Regions from separate parts of the Streptosporangium sp. NPDC023615 genome, predicted to be linked through region 2. Evidence: predicted binding sites of a transcription regulator. Region 2 holds the regulator's gene; each other region holds the start of a gene.
The links. Region 2 encodes HrcA, which represses chaperone genes, less so after heat shock. Its sites were predicted from a motif close to TTGGCACTCTCNNNNNGAGAGTGCCAA; they were not measured.
Positions count from the first base shown of each region.

Region 1 (4,961 bases), on a different contig from region 2:
GAGGAGGTCGAGCAGACCGGCGGAGACCGCCTCCTCGACGACATACTGGATCGCGGGCTTGTCGACGATGGGCAGCATCTCCTTGGGCGTCGCCTTGGTCGCCGGAAGAAAACGGGTGCCCAGACCCGCCGCGGGAATTACGGCTTTCGTCACAGCTTCAAAGTCGGCCATAACCAAAACCATAGTGGAGGGATCCGTGGACAAGCTGAAGCTGCGTACCTCGATCGAGGCCGCGCGGGCCTCGATCCCCGACGAGCGGCGGCACGCGGCTTCGGTGCGGATCAGGGAATCGCTGATGGACCGGCCCTGGGTGCAGATGGCCGGGCTGATCGCGTGCTACTGGTCGATCGGCACCGAACCGGCCACCCACGGGCTGGTGTTCGCCCTGTGGAAGCACGGCGCGACCGTGATCCTGCCGGTGCTGCGCGAGGACGACGACCTCGACTGGGCGGTGTACGACGGCCCGGACACCCTGGCCCCCGGGCGGTTCGGGCTCATGGAACCGGTCGACACCCGGCGCGGCGTCGACGCGGTCAGGACCGCGGCCCTGGTGATCGTGCCCGCGCTGGCGGTGGACGCCTCCACCGGCGTACGGCTGGGCCGGGGCGGGGGTTCCTACGACCGGGCGCTGTCCAGGGTCGGCCCGAACGTGCCGACGGTGGCGCTGCTGCACGACGGTGAGCTGCTCGACGGCGTGCCGACCGAGGCGCACGACAGGGCGGTCCGCTACGCCGCGACGCCGGACGGGATCGTGAGGATCCCCGGGGACGGGTGAGGCGCGGCCCCCCGGGATCGTCCGGATCGTGACAGGGCGTGCGCGGTCCAGCGTGCATGACGACCGTCCCGAATGCGACACAATGGTCCCCGGAGTCAGAGAGGGGGCCAGATGGGACTGGACGTCTGGCTGCTTCTCGGTGCCGGGATCGTCATCGCGGCGATCATCGCCGTACGTGTCGCCCACCGTAGTGGCCTGCCCAGCCTCCTGATCTTCCTCGGCTTCGGCCTGCTCCTCGGCGAGTCCGGATTCGGGCTGCAGTTCGACAGCCCGGAGCTCGCCCAGCAGATGGGCCTGATCGCGCTGGCGATCATCCTGGCCGAGGGCGGCCTGACCACGAACTGGAACCACGTCAGGGGGGCCATCCCGGCCGCGATCGTGCTCGCCACCGTCGGCGTGGGGGTCAGCATCGCGGCCGTCGCGGTCCCGGTGCACCTGATCCTGGGCGTGGACTGGCGCACCGCGCTGCTGCTCGGCGCGATCCTCGCCTCCACCGACGCCGCCGCGGTCTTCTCGGTCCTGCGCCGCCTGCCGCTGCCCTCGCGCCTGGCGGGCATCCTGGAGGCCGAGTCGGGGTTCAACGACGCCCCCGCGGTCATCGCGGTCATGCTGCTGAGCGCCGCCACCTCGCCCAGCCTCGGGGTCGCGCTGGTGGAGGTGCTCTTCGAGCTGGTGGTGGGCGCGGCCGTCGGCCTGGCGGTCGCCCCGCTCGGCACGTACGCGCTGCGGCGCATCGCCCTGCCCGTCTCGGGCCTGTACCCGATCGCGGTGCTCGCGCTGGCGTTCGTCGCCTACGCCGGGGCGATGCTGCTGCACGGCAGCGGTTTCCTGGCCGTGTACCTGGCCGCGCTGGTCATGGGCAACTCCCGGATGCCGCACCGCGCGGCCTCGCGGGGGTTCGCCGAGGGCGTGGCCTGGCTGGCCCAGATCGGCCTGTTCGTCATGCTCGGGATGCTGGCCAGCCCCTCGGAGATCCCGGCCGCGATCGTGCCCGGCCTGGTGGCCGGGTTCATCCTGGTGGCGGTGGCCCGCCCGGCGTCGATCCTCGTCTCGGGCCTGCTGGTCCGGCTGCTCCGCGTCGACCGGCTGAACTGGCGGGAGCAGGCGTTCCTGTCCTGGGCCGGGCTGCGCGGCGCGGTCCCCATCGTGCTCGCGACCATCCCGTGGGCGGCCACGTCGGTCAACGAGGGCACGGCCAGGTTCGTGTTCAACGAGGTCTTCGTGATCGTCGTCGTGTACACCCTGGTGCAGGGGCCGACGCTGCCGTTCGTGGCGAAGGTGCTGGGGCTGACCACCCCGTCCGAGGCCCGTGACCTGGAGGTCGAGTCGGCCCCGCTGGAGGAGCTGAACGCCGACCTGCTCCAGGTGAGGGTGCCGCCGACGTCCAAGCTGCACGGGGTGGAGATCTTCGAGCTGCGGCTGCCCACGGACGCCCAGGTGACGCTGATCGTCAGGGAGGGCCGGACGTTCGTCCCGGCCGAGTCCACCAGGATCCGGGTGGACGACCAGCTCCTGGTGGTGACCACCGCCGCCTGCCGCACCACGGTCGAGCGCCGGATGCGGGCGATCAGCCGCAAGGGCAAGCTCGCCGGCTGGTACGGCGAGCAGGGCACCTGACCGAAACCCCGCGTGGCGGGCGAACGCCGGACATGACGGAGATCTTCCTGTACGTCGTCCCGTACGGCCACCAGGGCACCTGACGGGAATCTCCCCATGGAATGCGAGAACTCCGACTCGCGTTTATGCTTGTCGGCTGCGTACCATTAGCAGTCGCGCCACCAGAGTGCCAATCGGCGCGGACCACTACGAGGAGGAGCGCGTGCCCACCTACCAGTACGCCTGCAACGCCTGTGACCACCAGTTCGAGATCGTCCAGAAGTTCTCCGACGACGCGCTCACCGAGTGCCCGAGCTGCGCGGGCAACCTGCGCAAGGTGTTCTCCGCGGTCGGCATCGTCTTCAAGGGCTCGGGCTTCTACCGGACCGACAGCCGGTCGTCCTCGTCCAGCACGGTGACGTCCGCGAACGGCTCCTCGGGTTCCTCGGACTCGTCGAAGTCGTCGGACTCCTCGTCCGGCTCCTCGGACTCGTCCTCCGGCTCCACGGGTTCGACGGACGCCAAGCCGTCGAAGAAGCCCACGAGCACCCCGGCCGCCGCCGCCTCCTAGTCACGCCCGTCCCGGCCGTCACCGCAACCGGCGGTTCAGCCGCCCGACGGCCGGTCCGCGGCCGAGCCGAGCAGCTCGCGCGGAAGCCGGTCCAGCAGCTCGCGCAGCCGCGGATGCTCGGCCGGGTTCCAGTCCTCGACCAGCCGGGCGAGCCCGTCGCGGGCCTCCTGAACCAGGCGGCCCGCCGCCCGCTCGCCCTCGTCGGTGAGCTCCAGGACCTTCCCGTCCCCCGACCTGCGGACCAGGCCGCGCGCGACGAGCGCGTCCCCGTACGGCCGTCCCTCCTCGACCGTCACCCCCGCCCGCGCCGCCAGGTCCGCCCCGGCCTGGGGCCCGCACGCGGCCAGCCGGGTGACCAGCCAGACCGACCCCGCGGGCACGTCCATCCCGGTCGCCTCGCCCAGGCGGCGGTAGTAGTCGGCGCGCATGTCCGCGTCCGCCAGCCGCCACAGCCCCCGCTCGACCTCGTCCAGCGAGGACCGCTCGACCGGCGCCGCCCCGTAGCAGTCCCCGGGATCGGTCACCTTCGTCGTCTCCCGCAGCGGCGTCTCGGGCAGCAGCCAGGCGATGGCGAACGCCACCAGCGCCGTCGGCACGCTGTAGAGGAAGACCTGGGCGATCGCGCCGGAGTAGGCGTCCAGGAACGCCGTGGCGGTCCCGGGAGGCAGCCGCCGCACGGCCGTCGGGTCGGCCTGGACGGTCTCCGCCAGCCCCGGCGGCAGGTCGGCCGTCCGCGCGAGGCGTTCCAGCGAGCCGCCGAGCCCCGAGCTGAAGATCGCGCCGGCCACCGCGACGCCGAACGAGCCCCCGATCGTCCGGAAGAACGTCGCCCCCGACGTGGCCACCCCCAGGTCCTCGAAACCGACCGCGTTCTGCACGGCGAGGACCAGCACCTGCATCACCAGCCCGAGGCCGACCCCCAGCACGAGCAGCGAGAGGCTCAGTTGCAGGGCGGAGATGTCCGGGTTCACGTACGAGAGCAGGTAGAGCCCGACGGCGGTGACCGCTCCTCCCGCGATCGGGAAGGCCCGGTACCTCCCGGTGCGGCTGATGACCAGCCCGCCCGTGATCGAGGTGACCAGCAGCCCGGCCATCATCGGCAGCAGGTGCAGGCCCGAGGTGGTGGCCGACACCCCCTGCACGACCTGCAGGAAGAGCGGCATGTACGTGAGCGAGCCGAACATCGCGAACCCCACCAGGAAGCCGATCAGCGATGCCACGTTGAACGTCCGGATCCGGAACAGCCGGGGCGGCATCACCGGCTCCGCCGCCCGCTGCTCGACCCGCCACCAGAGCACCAGCAGCACCACGGAGGCGGCGGCCGGCCCGAGCACGGCGGGATGATCCCAGGGGTAGGTGGTCCCGCCCCAGGTGGTCACCAGGATCAGGCAGGTGGCGGCGGAGCCCAGCAGGACGATCCCCAGGTAGTCGATGGTGTGCCGGGTCCGCTCCCCGCTCGGCGGCAGCGCGCGGGCGACCACCGCCAGGGCGACGGCCCCGAGGGGCAGGTTGACGTAGAACACCCACCGCCAGGACAGGTGGTCCACGAACAGCCCGCCGAGCAGCGGCCCGGCCACGCTGGAGACGGCGAAGACCGCCCCGAAGAACCCCTGGTACCTCCCACGCTCCCGGGCCGGGACGACGTCGGCGACGATCGCCTGCGAGAGCACGATGAGCCCGCCGCCGCCGAGCCCCTGCAGGCCCCGGAACGCGATCAGCTCACCCATGCCGCGCGCCTGCCCGCACAGCGCGGACCCGATGAGGAAGACGACGATCGCCGCCTGGAAGAGCCCCTTCCTGCCGTACTGGTCGCCGAGCTTGCCCCACAGCGGCGTCGACACCGTCGAGGCCAGCATGTACGCGGTCACCACCCAGGACAGCTCCGCCAGCCCGCCCAGGTCGCCGACGATCGTGGGCAGCGCCGTGGAGACGATCGTCTGGTCCAGGGACGCCAGCAGCATGCCGAGCATGAGCGCGCCGATGACGAAGCCCACGCCCTCGGTGCCTTTCGCGCCTCCC
Region 1 covers NZ_JBFABE010000078.1:9,583-14,543, reverse strand. Annotated here, with positions in the region: gene galU (UTP--glucose-1-phosphate uridylyltransferase GalU) at 1-171, opposite strand, end outside; gene AB0G16_RS33805 (5-formyltetrahydrofolate cyclo-ligase) at 197-775, shown strand; gene AB0G16_RS33800 (potassium/proton antiporter) at 887-2,392, shown strand; gene AB0G16_RS33795 (FmdB family zinc ribbon protein) at 2,595-2,942, shown strand; gene AB0G16_RS33790 (MFS transporter) at 2,978-4,961, opposite strand, start outside.
Region 1: AB0G16_RS33795 (FmdB family zinc ribbon protein) is a predicted target of HrcA. The motif match lies at 2,539-2,565, and genes of this name have one in related genera.

Region 2 (4,961 bases):
CCAGCCCAGCGCGGCGACGACGCCCTCCTTCCAGGGCGTCCCGCGCGGCACCGAGGGCCAGGAGGGGATCCTGAGCACCTGCGGCCTGACCGCCTGCCAGACGTCCACGAAGGGGTGCCCGACGACCAGCACGTGCGGCGAGGCGATCCGGGCGGCGATCCGGCTCTCCTTGGAGCCGGGGACCAGGTGGTCGACCAGCACCCCCAGCCGACGGCCGGGGCCGGGAGCGAACTCCTCGACGATGGAGGGCAGGTGGTCGACCCCCTCCAGGTACTCCACGACCACGCCCTCGACCCGCAGGTCGTGACCCCAGACCTTCTCCACGAGGGCGGCGTCGTGCACGCCCTCGACGTAGATCCGGCTCTCCCTGGCGACCTGGGCCCGCAGCCCCTCCACCGCGATGGACCCCGAGGCGCTCCGCCTCGGGCCGCGCGGCGCGGCGGCCGGTCGCACCAGGGTCACCACCTTGCCCTCCAGCAGGAACGCGGCCGGCTCCAGCGGGAACACCCGCCGGCGCCCGAACCGGTCCTCCAGGGTGACGGCCTCCTTGTCGCAGGCCACCACCGCGCCGCAGAAGCCGCCGTCGGCGTCCTCGACGACCAGGTCGAGGTCGGCGGGGACCTGGGGGATCGTCCCCCGGCGGGGGCGCCGCCAGTCTTCCGCCAGAACGTCACGCTCGTACATCAGCGACCGCCCACCCTCTCTCGCCACAGATCACGTGGGACGCTAGCAAACACCGCCGTCACCCGCCGTACGGTCCCGGCGCCCACTGTCCCGCCGCCGCGGCCTGGCTCGCCTCGGCCTGCCGGCGCCTGCGGGCGCCCTTGCGCTTGCCCAGCACGACGATCGTCACGACGACGGCCAGCAGGATGCCGAGGGCGGGAACCCCGATCAGGGTGACCACCCCGCCCACCACCGCTCCGGCGGCGACCTCCCGGCCCACACCGAACCTGACGCCTGCGGCCCTGTCGGCGTTGCAGGTGACCTGGTAGTCGCCCGCCCTGTCCACGCCCACCCGCAGGCCGAGCTCCCAGCGCACCCCGTTGGTCCCCGTGATGAGCGTCCGCCCGGCCGGCTCCTGCAGGCGGGCGGGACCGGCGCCGCCCGTGATCCCGCACGTGAAGCGCCTGGGACCGGCCGTGAAGACGTAGATGGCCGGGCTCTCGGCCGGGTCGAGCCTGACCGTCGTCACCTGCCCGGGAAGGAACGACGTCTTGGGGGCGGCGTCGACCGCGCCGGAGAGACCGGAGACGAGCCCGGCGATCCCGACGACGACACAGGCCAGGGCGATCAGCCAGGCCCCCACGATCCACCCGACACCGGGCTTGATCTTCCCCGCGGACGGCGCTCCCGGCGGGAGGCCGTACCCGGGGGGCCCGTAGCCGGGGGGAGGGGCACCCTGGTAGGGCTGCGGGCCGCCCTGGTACGGCGAGTGGCCCTGCCCGCCCTGGTAGTAGGGCTGCTGACCGGGGTGTCCGGGCTGACCGGGCTGACCGGGCTGACCGGGCTGACCGGGCTGACCGGGCTGACCGGGCTGGCCGTACGGCTGCCCGCCTGGCTGGCCGTACTGCTGAGGACCGGGCTGACCGGGCTGACCGGGATATCCGGGGTGTCCGGGCTGGCCGTACTGGCCTGGCTGGCCGTACTGCTGCGGGCCGGGCTGGCCATATGTCTGCCGGTCGGGCTGACCGTACTGCGGGGACGCGCCGTGACCGGGGTCACCGCCGGCGCCCTCCGGGAAAGAACCAAAATCTTTGGACATATACGGATTGTGATGGTTGCGGCTTGGGTCGCGATAGCCGTTGACCCGACGACGACGGGCGGGACCGTCCACAGGTCTTGCTTATCGCACCTTTCGCGCGGGGGCCGTACACTTGGCACTCGGGAACACAGAGTGCCAGGCCTCGTGTCTCCCAGAGGACGCAGGCAGGGAGGTGACCACGTTGGTCGACGACCGGAAGCTCGCCGTGCTACGCGCCATCGTCGAGGACTACGTGTCCACCAACGAGCCGGTGGGTTCCAAGGCGCTGGCGGACCGGCACAACCTGGGGGTCTCGCCGGCGACGATCCGCAACGACATGGCCGTGCTGGAGGAGCAGGGATACATCGCCCAGCCCCACACCAGCGCCGGCCGGGTCCCCACCGACAAGGGCTACCGGCTCTTCGTCGACCGGCTCTCCCAGGTCAAGCCCCTCTCCAGCGCGGAGCGCAGGGCCATCGAGAGCTTCCTCGCCGGGGCCGTGGACATCGACGACGTCGTCATGCGGACGGTGCGGCTGCTGGCCCAGCTCACCCGGCAGGTCGCCGTGGTGCAGTACCCGACGCTGACCAACTCGGCGGTCCGCCACGTCGAGCTGGTGCCGCTGAGCGAGCGCCGGCTGATGTTCGTGCTGATCACCAACACCGGCCGGGTCGAGCAGCGGGTGGTCGAGCTGCCCGAGGTCGCCGACGAGCAGCGGGTGGCCCACCTGCGGGCGGTGCTCAACACCTCGCTCGACGGGTGCGGGCTCAGCGGCGTCCCCGACAGGGTCGCCGATCTGCCCGAGCGGCTGTCGCCCGAGGACCGGCCGCTCGCGGCCACGATCCTGTCGGTGCTGCTGGAGTCCCTGGTGGAGAGGCACGACGAGAAGATCGTTTTTGCCGGGGCCGCCAACCTGGCGGGAGCCGACTTCACCGTCGGCCTCCGCGACGTGCTGGAGGCCCTGGAGGAGCAGGTCGTGCTCATGCGGCTGCTCGGCGAGACCTCCGACCTGTCGGCGCTGACCGTGCGGATCGGCTCGGAGAACCCCTATACCGGACTCCAGGGCACGTCCATCGTCGCCGCCGGATACGGTTCTGGGGACAAGCAACTGGCCCGGCTCGGTGTGCTGGGCCCGACGCGTATGGACTACCCGGTCACGATGGGCGCGGTGCGCGCGGTGGCACGCTACGTCAGCCAGATCCTGGCTGCATCCTAAGAGGTCAACGAAAAGTGGCTAAGAGCGACTACTACGGCACCCTCGGGGTGCGCCGTGACGCCAGTGCGGAAGAGATCAAGAAGGCGTACCGCCGCCTGGCGCGAGAGCTGCATCCCGACGTCAACCCCGACCCTGCGACCCAGGAGCGCTTCAAGGAGATCACGCAGGCCTACGAGGTGCTGTCGGACTCCAGCAAGCGGCAGATGTACGACATGGGCGCCGATCCGTTCGCCTCGGGTGGCCCCGGAGCCGGAGGCTTCGGCGCGGGGTTCCCGTTCAGCGACATCATGGACGCCTTCTTCGGCGCCGCCGGCGCCGGAGGGGGGCGGGGGCCGCGCTCGCGCGCCCGCCGCGGGCGCAACGCCACCATCCGCGTGGAGCTCGACCTGCAGGAGTCGGGCTTCGGCACGACCCGCGAGCTGGTCGTCGACACCGCGGTGATCTGCGAGGTCTGCACCGGCTCCGGGGCCGCGGCCGGGACCCACCCCGACACCTGTGACATGTGTCACGGACGAGGCGAGGTCTCCCAGGTGACCCGCTCCTTCCTGGGGCAGGTCATGACCTCCCGCCCCTGCCCCCAGTGCGGAGGCTTCGGCTCGATCATCCGCAACCCCTGCCAGGAGTGCTCGGGCGACGGCCGGGTCCGTACCCGGCGGACCATCAAGGTCCGTATCCCGGCCGGCGTCGAGGACGGCACCCACATCCAGCTCGCCGGCGAGGGTGAGATCGGTCCCGGCGGCGGCCCGCCCGGAGACCTGTTCCTGGAGATCGTCGAGCGCCCCCACGAGACCTTCGAGCGGCGTGGCGACGACCTGCACTGCACCGTGCAGATCCCGATGGCCGCGGCGGCGCTCGGCACCATCCTGACCATGGAGACGCTGGACGGCGCCGAGGAGCTGGACATCCGGCCGGGCACCCAGTCGGGGCAGACGATCCCGCTCTACGGGCGGGGCGTGCAGCGCCTGAACGAGAGCGGCCGCGGTGACCTGCTGATCCACGTCAACGTCGAGACCCCCACCCGGCTCGACGCGGCCCAGGAGGAGCTCTTGAAGGAGCTCGCCAGGCTCCGGGGCGAGGAGCGCCCGCCGGGTAAGTTCGCCCCCGGCCAGCAGAGCTTCTTCTCCCGCCTGCGGGACGCCTTCAACGGCCGCTGACGATGCCCCGGACATTGACCCGGACGATGACCCGGACGATGACCCGCCCGGTGACCCGGCCCGGTGTCCCATGACCGTTCCGGTCTTCCTGGCCGAGCGGGCCGAGCTGGCCGACCTGGCCGGGGCGGCCGGGGCGGAGTTCACGCTCTGCGGCCCCGAGGGGCGCCACGCGGCGGCCGTGAGGCGGCTGCGGGCGGGGGAGCGGCTCGACCTGACCGACGGGGAGGGCTCCGTCGCCGAGTGCGTGGTGGCCGAGGCCGGGAAGGAATCGCTCCGGGTCCGGGTGCTGCGCCGTCACGACCTGCCGGCCCCCGCACCGCGGCTGGTCGTCGTCCAGGGGCTGCCCAAGGGCGACAGGGGAGAGCTGGCCGTGGAGATGATGACGGAGGCCGGCGTCGACGTGATCGTCCCCTGGGCCGCCGCCAGGTGCGTCACCCAGTGGAAGGGGGAGCGCGCGGCCAAGGCGCTGGCCCGCTGGCGCTCCACCGCCCGCGAGGCGGGCAAGCAGTCCCGCCGCTTCCACCTGCCCCGGGTGGCGGAGCCGGCGACCACCGCCACGGTCGCCGGCCTGCTGTCGGCGGCGGAGCTGGGCGTCGTCCTTCACGAGGAGGCCGCCTCCCCGCTGTCGGGCCTGCCGCTCCCGGACGGGGGCGACATCGTCGTGGTGGTCGGCCCGGAGGGCGGGATCTCCCCGGAGGAGATCACGGCTTTCCGGGAGGCCGGCGCCTCACCGGCCCTGCTCGGCCCGACGGTGCTGCGCACCTCGACGGCCGGGGTCGTGGCGGCGGCGGTGCTCCAGACCCGCAGCGGCCGCTGGTGACTCCCGGGGGCGGCGTCCCTCCGGGGTGAC
Region 2 covers NZ_JBFABE010000010.1:58,593-63,553, reverse strand. Annotated here, with positions in the region: gene AB0G16_RS10755 (DUF3097 domain-containing protein) at 1-684, opposite strand, end outside; gene AB0G16_RS10750 (hypothetical protein) at 743-1,762, opposite strand; gene hrcA (heat-inducible transcriptional repressor HrcA) at 1,944-2,957, shown strand; gene dnaJ (molecular chaperone DnaJ) at 2,972-4,111, shown strand; gene AB0G16_RS10735 (16S rRNA (uracil(1498)-N(3))-methyltransferase) at 4,182-4,931, shown strand.

Region 3 (4,961 bases), on a different contig from region 2:
CGGACGAGCCCGGACCGGGAACCTCGGCGAACACCCCGCCGGACGAGCCGGGGACGCGGACCTCGGTGGACGTGCCGTCCGTGTCCGGCCCGTGGGTGACCGACCCGCCGGACCCGGTCCAGGTGAGCAGGCTGCAGGACGCCATCTGGGCGCTGCGCCCCACCACGACCACCATCGACGAGGCGGCCCGGCTGGCGCAGGACGCGCTGGGCATCGAGTGTTCCGACGCGGTCGGCGGCCTGTGCGCGGCGACCCGCGAGGCCGCCGACCGCGTCTACGACGACCTCTACAGCGACGAGAACGCCTACCGGGCCATCGAGTTCGTCCTGCCGGCGCTGACGTTCTTCAACCCGCGCGAGATCAAGCGGTACGTCAACGTCTTCCGCTTCTACTCGTTCCTGACCTACCGCCGCGCCCTCGCCGGTGCGGCCCCGGCCTCGGACGGCGAGGTCGCCAAACTCGCGGCGCTGGCCGTGCAGTGGCCGCACCTGCTGACGCTGCTGGTCAAGGAGTACGAGGGGGTGAGCGTGCTACGGCTGCTGGAGGGCGCCGCGGGCGACGCCGAGAGCTGGCGGCGCGCCCTGCGCGAGACCGGCCTGACCGTCCCCGACCCCGGAGTCCCCGCCGGTGCCGCCGGTGCCGCCGGCGGGGCCGGGGCCGCCCGCCTGGACTCCCTGCGGGACCTGCTCTCCCGCCCCCACCCCATCGCCGACCTGGCCCGCTACCTGCTCTGACCCTCCGTCCGCAGAGGCCCCCGCCACCCGGCAGGGTCGTCCGGCCAGGTCGTCCCGCCGGGTCCCGAGCGGGCGCCCGGAGGGGTCGTCCCGCCGGGTCCCGGGCCGGTCTTCCCGCCGGGTCAGCCGGGCGGCGAGGGCGACGGGGACCCCTCGCCCCAGTCCCACAGCGCCTGCAGGACGGGACCGAGGCGGCGGCCCCTCTCGGTGAGGGTGTAGCGGACCCGGGGAGGCCACCCCGGCATCCGGTGACGGTCGAGCACGCCCACCTCGGTCAGATGTGCCAGCCGGTCCGACAGCACCTTGTCCGACAGCCCCGGAAGAGCCTGGCGCAGTTCGGTGAACGTGTGGTCGCCCCGCAGGAACTCGCGGACGACCAGGGTCGTCCAGCGGCCGTGCAGGGCCGCGAGGGTGATCTCCACCGGGCAGGACGGGGTGGGCTCGGCGACGTCCGCGCGCGGGTCGTCGGGCAGACCCGGCCGGACCGGGGCCGTAGCGGGGGCCGGGGCCGGGTGCGAGGCCGGGGTCGGAGCAGGAGCCGGGGTCGGGTTCAGGGCCGGGGCCGGCGCGGGGACCGGGGCCGGAAGCCGGTGGCCGACCGTTTGGTGAGTCACGAGGGCGCCTCCTAGCGTTGCCGCGTTCCCCCGATTCCTACCTCCCGAGAGGACGTGCGTGATGCGACGGCTCGCCGAGATCCCCGAGGACGTTCCGGCGGTGTTCGCCGAGCGTTTCAACAGCGGTGACCCCGACGCGCTGGCGGAGGTCTACGAGGACGGGGCGGTGTTCGTCGCCGAACCTGGCTCGCCGCTGACCGGCCGGGAGGCCTACGACGCCAACGCCGCCTTCATGGCCCTCGGTCTCCCGATCACGGTGAGACCGCGACAGGTCTACAGCACCGGCGACCTCGCCCTGCTGATCGTCGACTGGGTCATCGAGGGCGACGCCCCCGACGGCGCGCCCGTGCGCATCGAGGGCACCGCCACCGACGTCGCCCGGCGCGACCCGGACGGGCACTGGCGGTACGCCATCGACAACATCCTCGGCGTACGGGAGGCGGCCGTCTGACACCCGCCCGGCGCCCGGGCCCCTCGAGGTCGCCGGTGACGCGGAGGGCGCCCCGGCTCTCGACGAGCGGGGCGCCCCGAAGGACGATCTAGCGCTGGGCCTCGATCATCCAGTGGTACTTCTCCAGGTCCTGGGTGATCTCGATGAGCAGGTCCTGGGTCATCGGGTCGGCCTTCTCGGTGGCCATGACGCGTTCGCGCATCCTGCGGGTGATGGAGCCGAGGATGTCCGTCATCGCGGCGACGACCTTGCCGTCGTTGAGGTAACCGGGCTCCAGCTGCGGCACCTCGGTGCTCTTCGCGAGCGTCGACCCCCGGCCGTCGGGGTTGCACCCCATGGCCACCGCTCGCTCGGCGACGGTGTCCGCGTGCTTCCTGGCAGCCGAGACGATCTTGTCGAGCTGCAGGTGCAGGGAGCGGAAGTTGTGACCGATCACGTTCCAGTGGGCCTGCTTGGTCAGCAGCGACAGGTCGAGCAGGTCGACGAGCGAGCCCTGGAGCGCGGTGGCGATGACCTTCTTGTCTTCCGGATTGAGCGGGCTGGTGATCGCGGACATAGAGCGTCCCCCCTGTTTTCGCCTTAATCTCCGGTTTCGTACGGAATGTCCGTACCCATCTATTCGGCTTCTTATGTTGACACTGTCATGATTGCAGTGTCACTATCACCGTATGGAATGGACCATCGGCGAACTGGCCGAGCAGGCGTCGGCGGCGCTGGCCCCCACCGCCCGGCAGGGCGGGCGGGGCAGGGACGTGCCCAACGAGCGCGTGATCCGGTGGTACTCCACGATCGGCCTCCTCGACCCGCCCTCGGCCCGCCGGGGCCGCGTCGCCGTGTACGGCAGGCGCCACCTGCTCCAGCTCGTCGCCGTCAAGCGGCGCCAGGCCGAAGGGCGGACCATCGCCGAGATCCAGGCCGAGCTGGCCGGTGCCACCGACCGGGCCCTGGAGTCGATCGCGGGCCTTCCCGAGCCAGGACCGGAGCACAGGCCGGAACGGGGAGCGGGGCAACGGCCGCCGCGGGGAGCGGGGGCGGCCGAGGCCCCCTCCCCCGCGCCGGCACGCCCGCGCTTCTGGACGGGCGCGCCGGCGTCGGCGGCCCCCCGCCCGGCCCTCGATCAGGTCGTACGACCGGCTCCCCCCGCGCCCGCCGCCACCTCCGGTGCGCTCCCAGCCGCCCCGCCCGTACCACCCGCACCGCCCGCCCCCGCGGCCGTGACCGTGCACGGCGTACGGCTGGCGGACGGCGTGACGCTGCTGCTCGACGGCGGGCACGGCGACGGGCGCGCCCCGTCGCCCGACGAACTCGCCGAGATCGCCGCCGCCTCGCGGAAGCTCCTGTCGCTCCTTCGCGAACGCGGCCTCACACCTCCGGAAGGACTGCAACCATGACCGTTTCCATCACCGCTCTGCGACCGGAGGAGTGCCCGCCCGTGCCGGACGCCGGGCTGGGGGCGCTGAGCACCGAGCGCGGCAACCTGCCGCTGGAGAGCGTGGACGTCACCGCCGCCGTGTCCGGCCTGACGGCCGGGGTCGAGGTCGTCCAGGGCTTCCGCAACCCGCACGACGTGGCCCTGGAGGCGACCTACGTCTTCCCGCTGCCCGACCGGGCCGCCGTGACCGCGTTCCGGATGGAGGCCGACGGCCGGGTCGTCGAGGGGGTGCTGAAGGAGCGCGGCCAGGCCAGGGCCGACTACGACCAGGCGATCTCCCAGGGCAGGCGGGCCGCGATCGCCGAGGAGGACCGGCCGGACGTCTTCACCATGAGGGTCGGCAACATCGTGCCGGGCGAGCGGGTCACCGTGCGCCTGACGCTGGACCAGCCGCTCCCGTACGAGGACGGCGCGGCGACCTTCCGGTTCCCGCTGGTCGTGGCCCCGCGCTACATCCCCGGCACCCCGTTGGACGGCGAGCCGGCCGGTGACGGGTGGGCGCCCGACACCGACGCGGTCCCCGACGCCTCGCGGATCACGCCGCCGGTGCTGCTGCCGGGCTTCCCCGGCCCGGTGCGGCTCTCGCTGGCGGTCTCCGTCGACCCGGCGGGCCTGGAGCTGCGCGAGCTGCGCCCCAGCCTGCACGTGGTCCGGGAGGAGGGGGGCACGGTCCGCCTCCAGCCGGGCGAGCGGCTGGACCGCGACTTCATCCTGAGGCTGGCCTTCGACGCCTCCACCTCGCTGGCGCTGGCCCCCGACCCCGACCCCGGCACCGACCTCGACGCCGTCCCCGGCACCACCACCGCCACCGGCACCGCTTCGAGCACCGGCCCGAAGGAGGGCCGGCGGGAGGGCACGTTCACGCTGACCGTCGTCCCCGGCGCCGCGCCCACCGGAGCCGGGGCGGGGGGCGCCGAGGGCCCCGGGAGCAGGGACGTGGTGCTGGTCCTCGACCGGTCGGGCAGCATGACCGGCTGGAAGATGGTGGCCGCCCGGCGCGCCGCCGCCCGCATCGTCGACACGCTCACCTCGCGCGACCGGTTCGCTGTGCTGTCCTTCGACACCGAGGTGGAACACCCCGAGGGGCTCGGCAAGGGCCTGTCGGCGGCCTCCGACCGCAACCGCTACCGGGCCGTGGAGCACCTGGCCAGGCTGGAGACGCGCGGCGGCACCGAGATGCTGACCCCGCTGGAGCGGGCCGTGACACTGCTCGGCGACTCGGCCGGGGACCGGGTGCTGGTGCTCGTCACCGACGGGCAGGTCGGCAACGAGGACCAGATCCTGGAGCGGATCGGCGGCCGGCTCGCCGGGGTGCGGGTGCACACGGTCGGCATCGACCAGGCGGTCAACGCCGGTTTCCTGGGCAGGCTGGCCGGGCTGGGGGGCGGCCGGTGCGAGCTGGTCGAGTCCGAGGACCGGCTGGACGAGGCGATGGAGCACATCCACCGGCGGATCGGCGCCCCCCTGGTCACCGACCTGTCCCTCGAGGCCGACGGGCTCGACCTGGTCGTCGAGAGCGTCAGCCACGTCGGCTCGATCTACCCGGGCGTCCCGCTGACCGTGTTCGGCCGCTATCGCGGCGCGGCGGCCGGGGCTCTCACCGTGAAGGGCCTGGACGCGGCGGGCCTGCCGTGGGAGCGCCGGGTCGGCGCGACGACGGTGGAGAACCCGGCGATGCGGTCGATCTGGGCGCGGGCACGGCTGCGCGCCCTGGAGGACCGGTACGCGGC
Region 3 covers NZ_JBFABE010000041.1:11,166-16,126, forward strand. Annotated here, with positions in the region: gene AB0G16_RS25055 (P-loop NTPase fold protein) at 1-734, shown strand, start outside; gene AB0G16_RS25060 (helix-turn-helix domain-containing protein) at 857-1,348, opposite strand; gene AB0G16_RS25065 (DUF4440 domain-containing protein) at 1,410-1,799, shown strand; gene AB0G16_RS25070 (DNA starvation/stationary phase protection protein) at 1,888-2,355, opposite strand; gene AB0G16_RS25075 (MerR family transcriptional regulator) at 2,468-3,190, shown strand; gene AB0G16_RS25080 (VIT domain-containing protein) at 3,187-4,961, shown strand, end outside.
Region 3: AB0G16_RS25070 (DNA starvation/stationary phase protection protein) is a predicted target of HrcA. The motif match lies at 2,432-2,458, and genes of this name have one in related genera.